One region of the Chryseobacterium sp. X308 genome, then DNA from elsewhere that is predicted to be linked to it. Evidence: riboswitches for the same ligand, from Rfam matches in the RefSeq annotation. Region 1 holds a riboswitch; the other holds the start of a gene.

Region 1 (3,420 bases):
TTCCTGAGTGATTTTCATCGAACAGAATTTTGGTCCGCACATAGAACAGAAATGGGCAATTTTTGCACCTTCTGCCGGAAGTGTTTCATCATGGTAAGCTCTTGCCGTCTCCGGATCTAATGAAAGATTGAACTGATCCTCCCATCTGAATTCAAATCTTGCTTTACTTAATGCATTATCTCTGTATTGTGCACCAGGATGTCCTTTTGCTAAATCTGCCGCGTGGGCTGCCAGTTTATAAGTGATCACCCCAACTTTTACATCATCTTTATTCGGAAGCCCCAAATGTTCTTTTGGAGTTACATAGCAAAGCATCGCACATCCAAACCATCCGATCATGGCAGCCCCAATCCCTGAAGTAATATGATCATAACCCGGTGCAATATCCGTTGTCAAAGGGCCTAAGGTATAGAATGGAGCTTCATGACATTCTTTCAGCTGTTTATCCATATTTTCTTTGATCATATGCATTGGTACGTGCCCAGGTCCTTCAATCATTACCTGTACATTGTGCTTCCAGGCAATTTTAGTGAGTTCACCTAAAGTTTCCAGTTCTGCAAACTGCGCTGCATCATTGGCATCTGCAATAGATCCCGGACGAAGACCGTCTCCCAGAGAGAAAGCCACGTCGTATTTCTTCATAATTTCACAGATCTCCTCAAAATGGGTATACAGAAAACTTTCTTTATGATGGAATAAACACCATTTTGCCATAATCGATCCTCCTCTGGATACAATTCCGGTTACTCTGTTGGCTGTCAGATGAATATATCTTAGTAAAACTCCTGCGTGGATGGTAAAATAAGAAACTCCCTGTTCAGCCTGTTCAATCAAAGTATCTCTGAAGATTTCCCATGTAAGATCTTCAGGAACACCTTTTACTTTTTCCAATGCCTGATAGATTGGAACGGTACCAATCGGAACCGGACTGTTTCTGATGATCCATTCTCTTGTTTCGTGAATATTTTTACCGGTTGAAAGGTCCATAATAGTATCTGCTCCCCATCGGCAGGCCCATACTGCTTTTTCCACTTCTTCTTCAATACTGGATGAAATGGCACTGTTTCCGATATTCGCATTGATCTTTACCAGGAAATTTCTCCCGATAATCATCGGCTCGCTTTCCGGATGGTTGATGTTATTGGGAATAATAGCTCTTCCGGCAGCAATTTCGTCTCTTACAAATTCCGGGGTGATTTTACTTTTGGGAGTATTGGCTCCAAAACTGTGTCCCGGATGTTGAAAAGCCATTTCTTTAGACACTGATTCCAGCTGTTCTATTCTTTGATTTTCCCGGATCGCCACATATTCCATTTCCGGAGTAATGATTCCCTGTTTGGCATAGTAAAGCTGGGTCAGTTCTTTGCCATCCTTTGCCACTTTGGGTTTATGATCATAAGAAAACCTCAGTTCGTCAAGACGTGGATCCGCCAAACGTGCTTTTCCATATTCAGATGTAATTCCGTCTAAGATATTCACATCATTTCTATCCAGAATCCATTGTTCTCTGATTCTTGGAAGCCCTTTCTGAATGTCAATGACTGCATTTTCATCGGTATAAGGCCCCGAAGTGTCATAAATGGTTACCGGAGCATTATGTTCAAAGCCGCCATTGGTCAGTTTGGTTGGGCTAAGCTGTATTTCACGCATGGCTACATTGATAGGGTGTAATTTTCCTTCAACATAGATTTTCTTTGAGTTCGGAAATGGCGAACATGTAATGGAGTGAGCCATAAGTATTGGTATTAAATATGAGAATTAACCGCCCTGAGTGGCAGTAATGATTAAAACTGAATCGTTGTTATTGAGGATGGTTTCCGCCCAGACAGACAGGGGAATAATGCGATTGTTGACAGCTACAGCAATACCTTTCTTTTTTCCGGGCAGCTCAATAGCCAGTAATGCTTCCAGGTTGGCAGGAAGTACATCAAATGTTTTTCGGGTGTGGTTGATTATAAGTTCCATTCCTAATAAATTAAATATACTTTAGGAATGGCCATTATTGTACAATAGAATGTACAGCAAAAGTCATCTACTTTTCCCTACGCTGGTATGATCCAGATCAGGTTCAAAGGGTAAAGTCTCAGTCTGTTGGTAACAGACACCCCTAAAGTTTGAGACGAAGTTAGACATTTTTTTAGAATGGGCAAAATCTGAAATGATATTAAAGAAAAAGTCCGTCTCAAAATTGAGACGGACTTTTATGTTTTCCTTTGATTAACTAAAAATCTTTAGTTATTCCTCACATGCTCTCCAGATCGCATCATTCTGCGGAACAGGAGCTATGATTTCAATGTTTTCTTTGGTAACGGGATGAATAAACTCCAGTTTTCTTGCATGAAGATTGATTCCTCCATCAGGATTGGAACGCGGTGCTCCATATTTCAGATCACCCTTAATCGGAACTCCGGTCTTGGATAGCTGTGCTCTGATCTGATGATGCCTTCCGGTTTCAAGGTCAATTTCCAACAACAAATAATTGTCTAATGTTTTGATCACATGATAAGTAAGAATAGCTTCTTTCGCCCCTTCAGTAGCTTTCGGAAAGACAATAGCCTTATTATTTTTTTCGTTTTTCTTTAAATAATGCACCAGTCTCTGGCTTTGCGGGATCATTTCTTTTCCTACAACGGCCCAATATGTTTTTTTCACTTCGCGGTTTTTCACCATCTGCGTCAAACGGGAAAGCGCTTTGGATGTTTTTGCATAGATCACCAGCCCGGAAGTTGGGCGGTCTATACGATGAACCAAGCCGAGAAAAACATTTCCCGGCTTAGCATCTCTTATTTTTATAAAGTTCTTGATGGATTCTAATAGTGATTCATCGCCGGTCTTATCGCCCTGTACAAGCTGACCCACCTTTTTATTAATCACCAGAAGATGATTGTCTTCATATATAATCTGCTCCTTCATACCTCTTCAGTCTATCTTCTTCTGTTGGATAATGACAGGATAATCCCTGCCAGAAGGCCTACCGTTTTAACAGCTGAAAGTTTTGAGCCTTCCGGAATAAACGCTCCGAATACACAGATAGCCGCTGCAGCATACATGGCATAAACAAAATTCTTATTGGTAAGTAACGGAGCCTGAATAAAAAAGCTTGCTCCAATCAGAACATAAAATACTTTTCTTGAAAGCAAATGATTGATTTCCGGGGAAAATAAATTAAACCATCCCACAGCCAGACAAATCAAAGCTGCAATAGATAATATTCCCTGAATAGATTGTTGGTTCTGCATGGACTAATAGCTTTCGTTTTCGTTTGGAAACTCTACATTTTTCACATCTTTCACGTATTGAGAAACGGCTCCTGTAATTTCTGTGTAAAGGTCAAGATATCTTCTTAAGAATTTCGGGCTGAAACCTTTGTTCATTCCCACCATATCATGATACACCAAAACCTGTCCGTCGCAATCTGCA
Region 2 (3,420 bases), on a different contig from region 1:
GTGTTAAGTCAGCAAAAACCCGGAACGGAATGCTGTCCAGAATATCATTCGTGAAAAAAGTATCATAAACAAAGCTGTAATCTTCACTGACACAGACATTATTAATGGTAAAAGAATAGGTTCCACTGGCTTTCATTCCCATAGAATTCCAATTGGGAATAATATGAACCTCCTCTTTAGGAACGATGAATGAGTGGATGATCTCATTGCCGTCTTTATCCTTTATAGCTTTACCATTTTCCATAACCCTGGCATTCAATGTAAAATGAGTCAGATGAGGTGTTCCTGTTGCGAAATTCCATGAACCGTTGATCAGATAAGTGCTGTCATCCTGTTTTTCTGCCGTCCCGCCAACCATTCCGCTTCCTCCAAAGCAGGTTTCAGAATGTGTAAAGAGTAATTGAGCAATTTCAGGCGTGATATTTCTGGAAAAGTAATTGGCACCGGCACAAAGTGTCAGCATCCAGCCGAAACTTCCATCGGTTTCAGCCCAGCCAAATAAGGCTTTAAGCCCTTCTTCAAAACGGTAGCCGAGTCCGCCATATTTTTGGGGAACCCAGATCTTAAGCAGTCCTTCCTCATGAATATGCTGCATTACTTTATCAGAAATTACAGAGGCGCCCTGAAGTTCTTGCCTGATCTCTTTAATACTCAGCATTAGCTTTGGATTTAATGATTCTCTGCCATTCTATATATCCGGAAATGGCCACTAAAAATAAAAACGACGTTAAAACAGCATAGAGATATAATTCTTTATGAATCATTAGCGGGATTGAAATAAGATTACTGACATTCAGTATTACCCAGTTTTCAATTTTTCTTCTTGCCATCAGCCACATTCCGGCCCAGGCAAAGGCGCTCACCAGAGAATCCCAAACCGGAACATCCGAGTCGGTAAAATGAGTCAGGAAGAACCAGAATAAGATAAAAGTTCCCAGAACAATTCCTCCGGTAATCCATTTTTCTGTGGTTGAGGTAACAGAGATTTCCATCTCGGATCTTTGTTTCCCAAATTTCCAGTACAGCCATCCATAGATGCTCATGACCAGATAATAAAGATTTAAGGTAAATTCAGCATAGAGCTTCGAAGTCAGCATCACATACAGTGTAAGCAGAATACCTGCAATTCCGAAAAGATAGTTGTTGACATTGTTTTTACGGGCCAGTAAAACCTGGATTACTGAAAATAAGACTCCGAACCATTCCGGTAAGGTAATTTGTTTTAAAATGTCCTGCATCATATTAATTATTAGAAATCAAATGATGAGATGATCAATAAGCAATCCCTACGCCGGCGTTATCCGGATCAGGTGTGGAAGTATATTCCTGGGTATCATCTCAGCCACTGTTATCTGTAGCACCCCATTGTTGGGCAAAGGTGCAGCTTTTTGTTGAAAAAAGAAAGGACTTTAGCCTATTATTTTTGAGATATGATCAGGATTATAAAGAGTTCACCGGATAAGTTTTACTTTTATAGTTAATCTAAAAATTATATTATGGATCATCAGCAGGAAATATCGGTACTTAATGACTTACTACACATTACCAACGACAGGAAGGAAGGTTTCGAAAAAGTTGAGGGAAAAGTCTGGGAAATGTATCCGGAAATAAAGGATGAATACGACCATATGATTTCGCAGTCGAAAATCATGAAAAATGAACTGATCAACCTCATCACAGAAAAGCAAGGTACTCCGGAGGACTCAACGTCCGTGGCAGGAGCTGTTCACAGAACATGGATTGACATTAAAAATTCTTTTACCATGGGAAATCTGATAGAATCTACATTAGAAAATGTGGTGTTTGGCGAAAAAGCAGCTATAGAAGCTTATCAAAATGCCCTGGATACTGGTGATCTCAGCCCAAAAAGTACTGAGGTTGTATCTGAACAGCTTCGAAAGCTGAAAGATTCTTATAGACAGTTTAAGAAAATTGAAGAATATAAAAAGAAAGAATAATCAAAAAAACTCCTCTTAAAAAGAGGAGCTTACTATAATCAAGAACAAAATAATATTTAATCACATCAAAAGTATTAAATACCTTATGTTCGGACTTATGATGCAAGTCATATAAACTCAATATTATTTGACCGCATTTTTAGCTTTTTCCGATTCCTTCAAATGATGTTCAAGTGTCGGAAGTGTTTTCGCTGCGAAAGATTTTAATGAGGCTTCTGTTCCTTCCGATGCCTCTTTTTTGAACGCTTCCACATCTTCTTTATGATCACTGACCATAAGATCTGTATATTTTTTGTCAAAGTCTTTACCTTTCTTAGCTTTCAGGTCATCATACATCTTCTGCTTTTCGGTATCTAAGCTTGTGGGTAATGTATACCCTGCTCCTGAAGCCCAATTCTTAAGCTCGTCATTCGCTTTGGTATGATCAGTTACCATCATTGCTCCCAAAGATTTTACTACTGAGTTTTCAGCGTTTGTCGCGGCCAGTTTACCCATCATTACTTCCATCAGTCCTCCTATGGCTGCAGCATCTGCAAACTTTTTGTCCTGATCGCTGAGAGTACTTTTCTGATCTTTGGTGTCTGTCATTTTTGTTGAGTCGGTTACCGTCATTCCGGATTCTGCAGGGGCAGACATTGTGGTACTTTCCTCAGATTGACTCGTGGTTGTCGGTTCGTTTTTTTTGCAGGCAGTTAAAGCAGCTAATGCAAAAATTGTTACTACAAGATTTTTCATAATAATAAATTTTAAATGGTGATATAGAGAAGTCAAACAATGACTTTGTTTATAAATGCAACAATTTATTTGCCAAAAAAGCAGATCACAATACTTTAAACCTAATTATAAAATAATATGAATGAATATATTACAACTGATTAACCAGTCTGAACGTAAGATTAATACGCTCTTTCATGGTGGTGGCAGATTTGGCAATCCGATGTTCCCAGTTTTCCTGAAGGTCTCCTTTCATAATCAATAACGAACCGTGAGGAAGAGGCAGGCTGTATTTACTCTGATGATGGTCTTTTTTCCTGAAATCAAAATTTCTGGTCTGCCCTAAACTTACTGATGCAATCACCGGACGTTTTCCATATCTGCTTTCCTTATCCCGATGCCAGGCAACAGAATCGTTATGATCTCTGTAAAGGTTCAATAATACGGAATTGAACTGATACCCAAATGTTTCTTCTATTCTTTGTTTTAAAGAAAACAGTTCAGGTGTCCAGGGGCTGGTATCCAGTTCCCCAATACCTGAAGGATAAGCTCTTTCTTCATCTCCGTACCAGGCTGTTAAGCGTGGGGTCAGCACCATCTTATCGTACATTTTCTGGGTACGCTGTTTCCAGGGAGCTGTTTCAAGCAGATGAATTTTCAGGCGGTCAGCTTCTTCCTGATTCAGAAAATGTTCTCTGTATTCCAGCAGGTCTTTTGGAAATTCGTACAGATCCTGTGGATTAAATAA

What was found. A riboswitch is a leader RNA that binds a small molecule or an ion and turns the genes downstream of it on or off. The one in region 1 is predicted to bind thiamine pyrophosphate.
Region 2: it holds a riboswitch for thiamine pyrophosphate, as region 1 does, so the genes downstream of both, pnuC (nicotinamide riboside transporter PnuC) here and thiS (sulfur carrier protein ThiS) in region 1, are expected to answer to the same signal.

The regions. Positions count from the first base shown of each region.
Region 1 covers NZ_JAJFZH010000008.1:114,379-117,798, forward strand. Annotated here, with positions in the region: gene thiC (phosphomethylpyrimidine synthase ThiC) at 1-1,734, opposite strand, end outside; gene thiS (sulfur carrier protein ThiS) at 1,759-1,965, opposite strand; TPP riboswitch at 2,023-2,119, opposite strand; gene LIV57_RS11190 (RluA family pseudouridine synthase) at 2,236-2,913, opposite strand; gene LIV57_RS11195 (hypothetical protein) at 2,925-3,239, opposite strand; gene panB (3-methyl-2-oxobutanoate hydroxymethyltransferase) at 3,243-3,420, opposite strand, start outside.
Region 2 covers NZ_JAJFZH010000009.1:43,777-47,196, forward strand. Annotated here, with positions in the region: gene LIV57_RS11765 (hypothetical protein) at 1-658, opposite strand, end outside; gene pnuC (nicotinamide riboside transporter PnuC) at 645-1,241, opposite strand; TPP riboswitch at 1,267-1,375, opposite strand; gene LIV57_RS11775 (PA2169 family four-helix-bundle protein) at 1,497-1,958, shown strand; gene LIV57_RS11780 (DUF4142 domain-containing protein) at 2,082-2,693, opposite strand; gene LIV57_RS11785 (alpha-ketoglutarate-dependent dioxygenase AlkB family protein) at 2,824-3,420, opposite strand, start outside.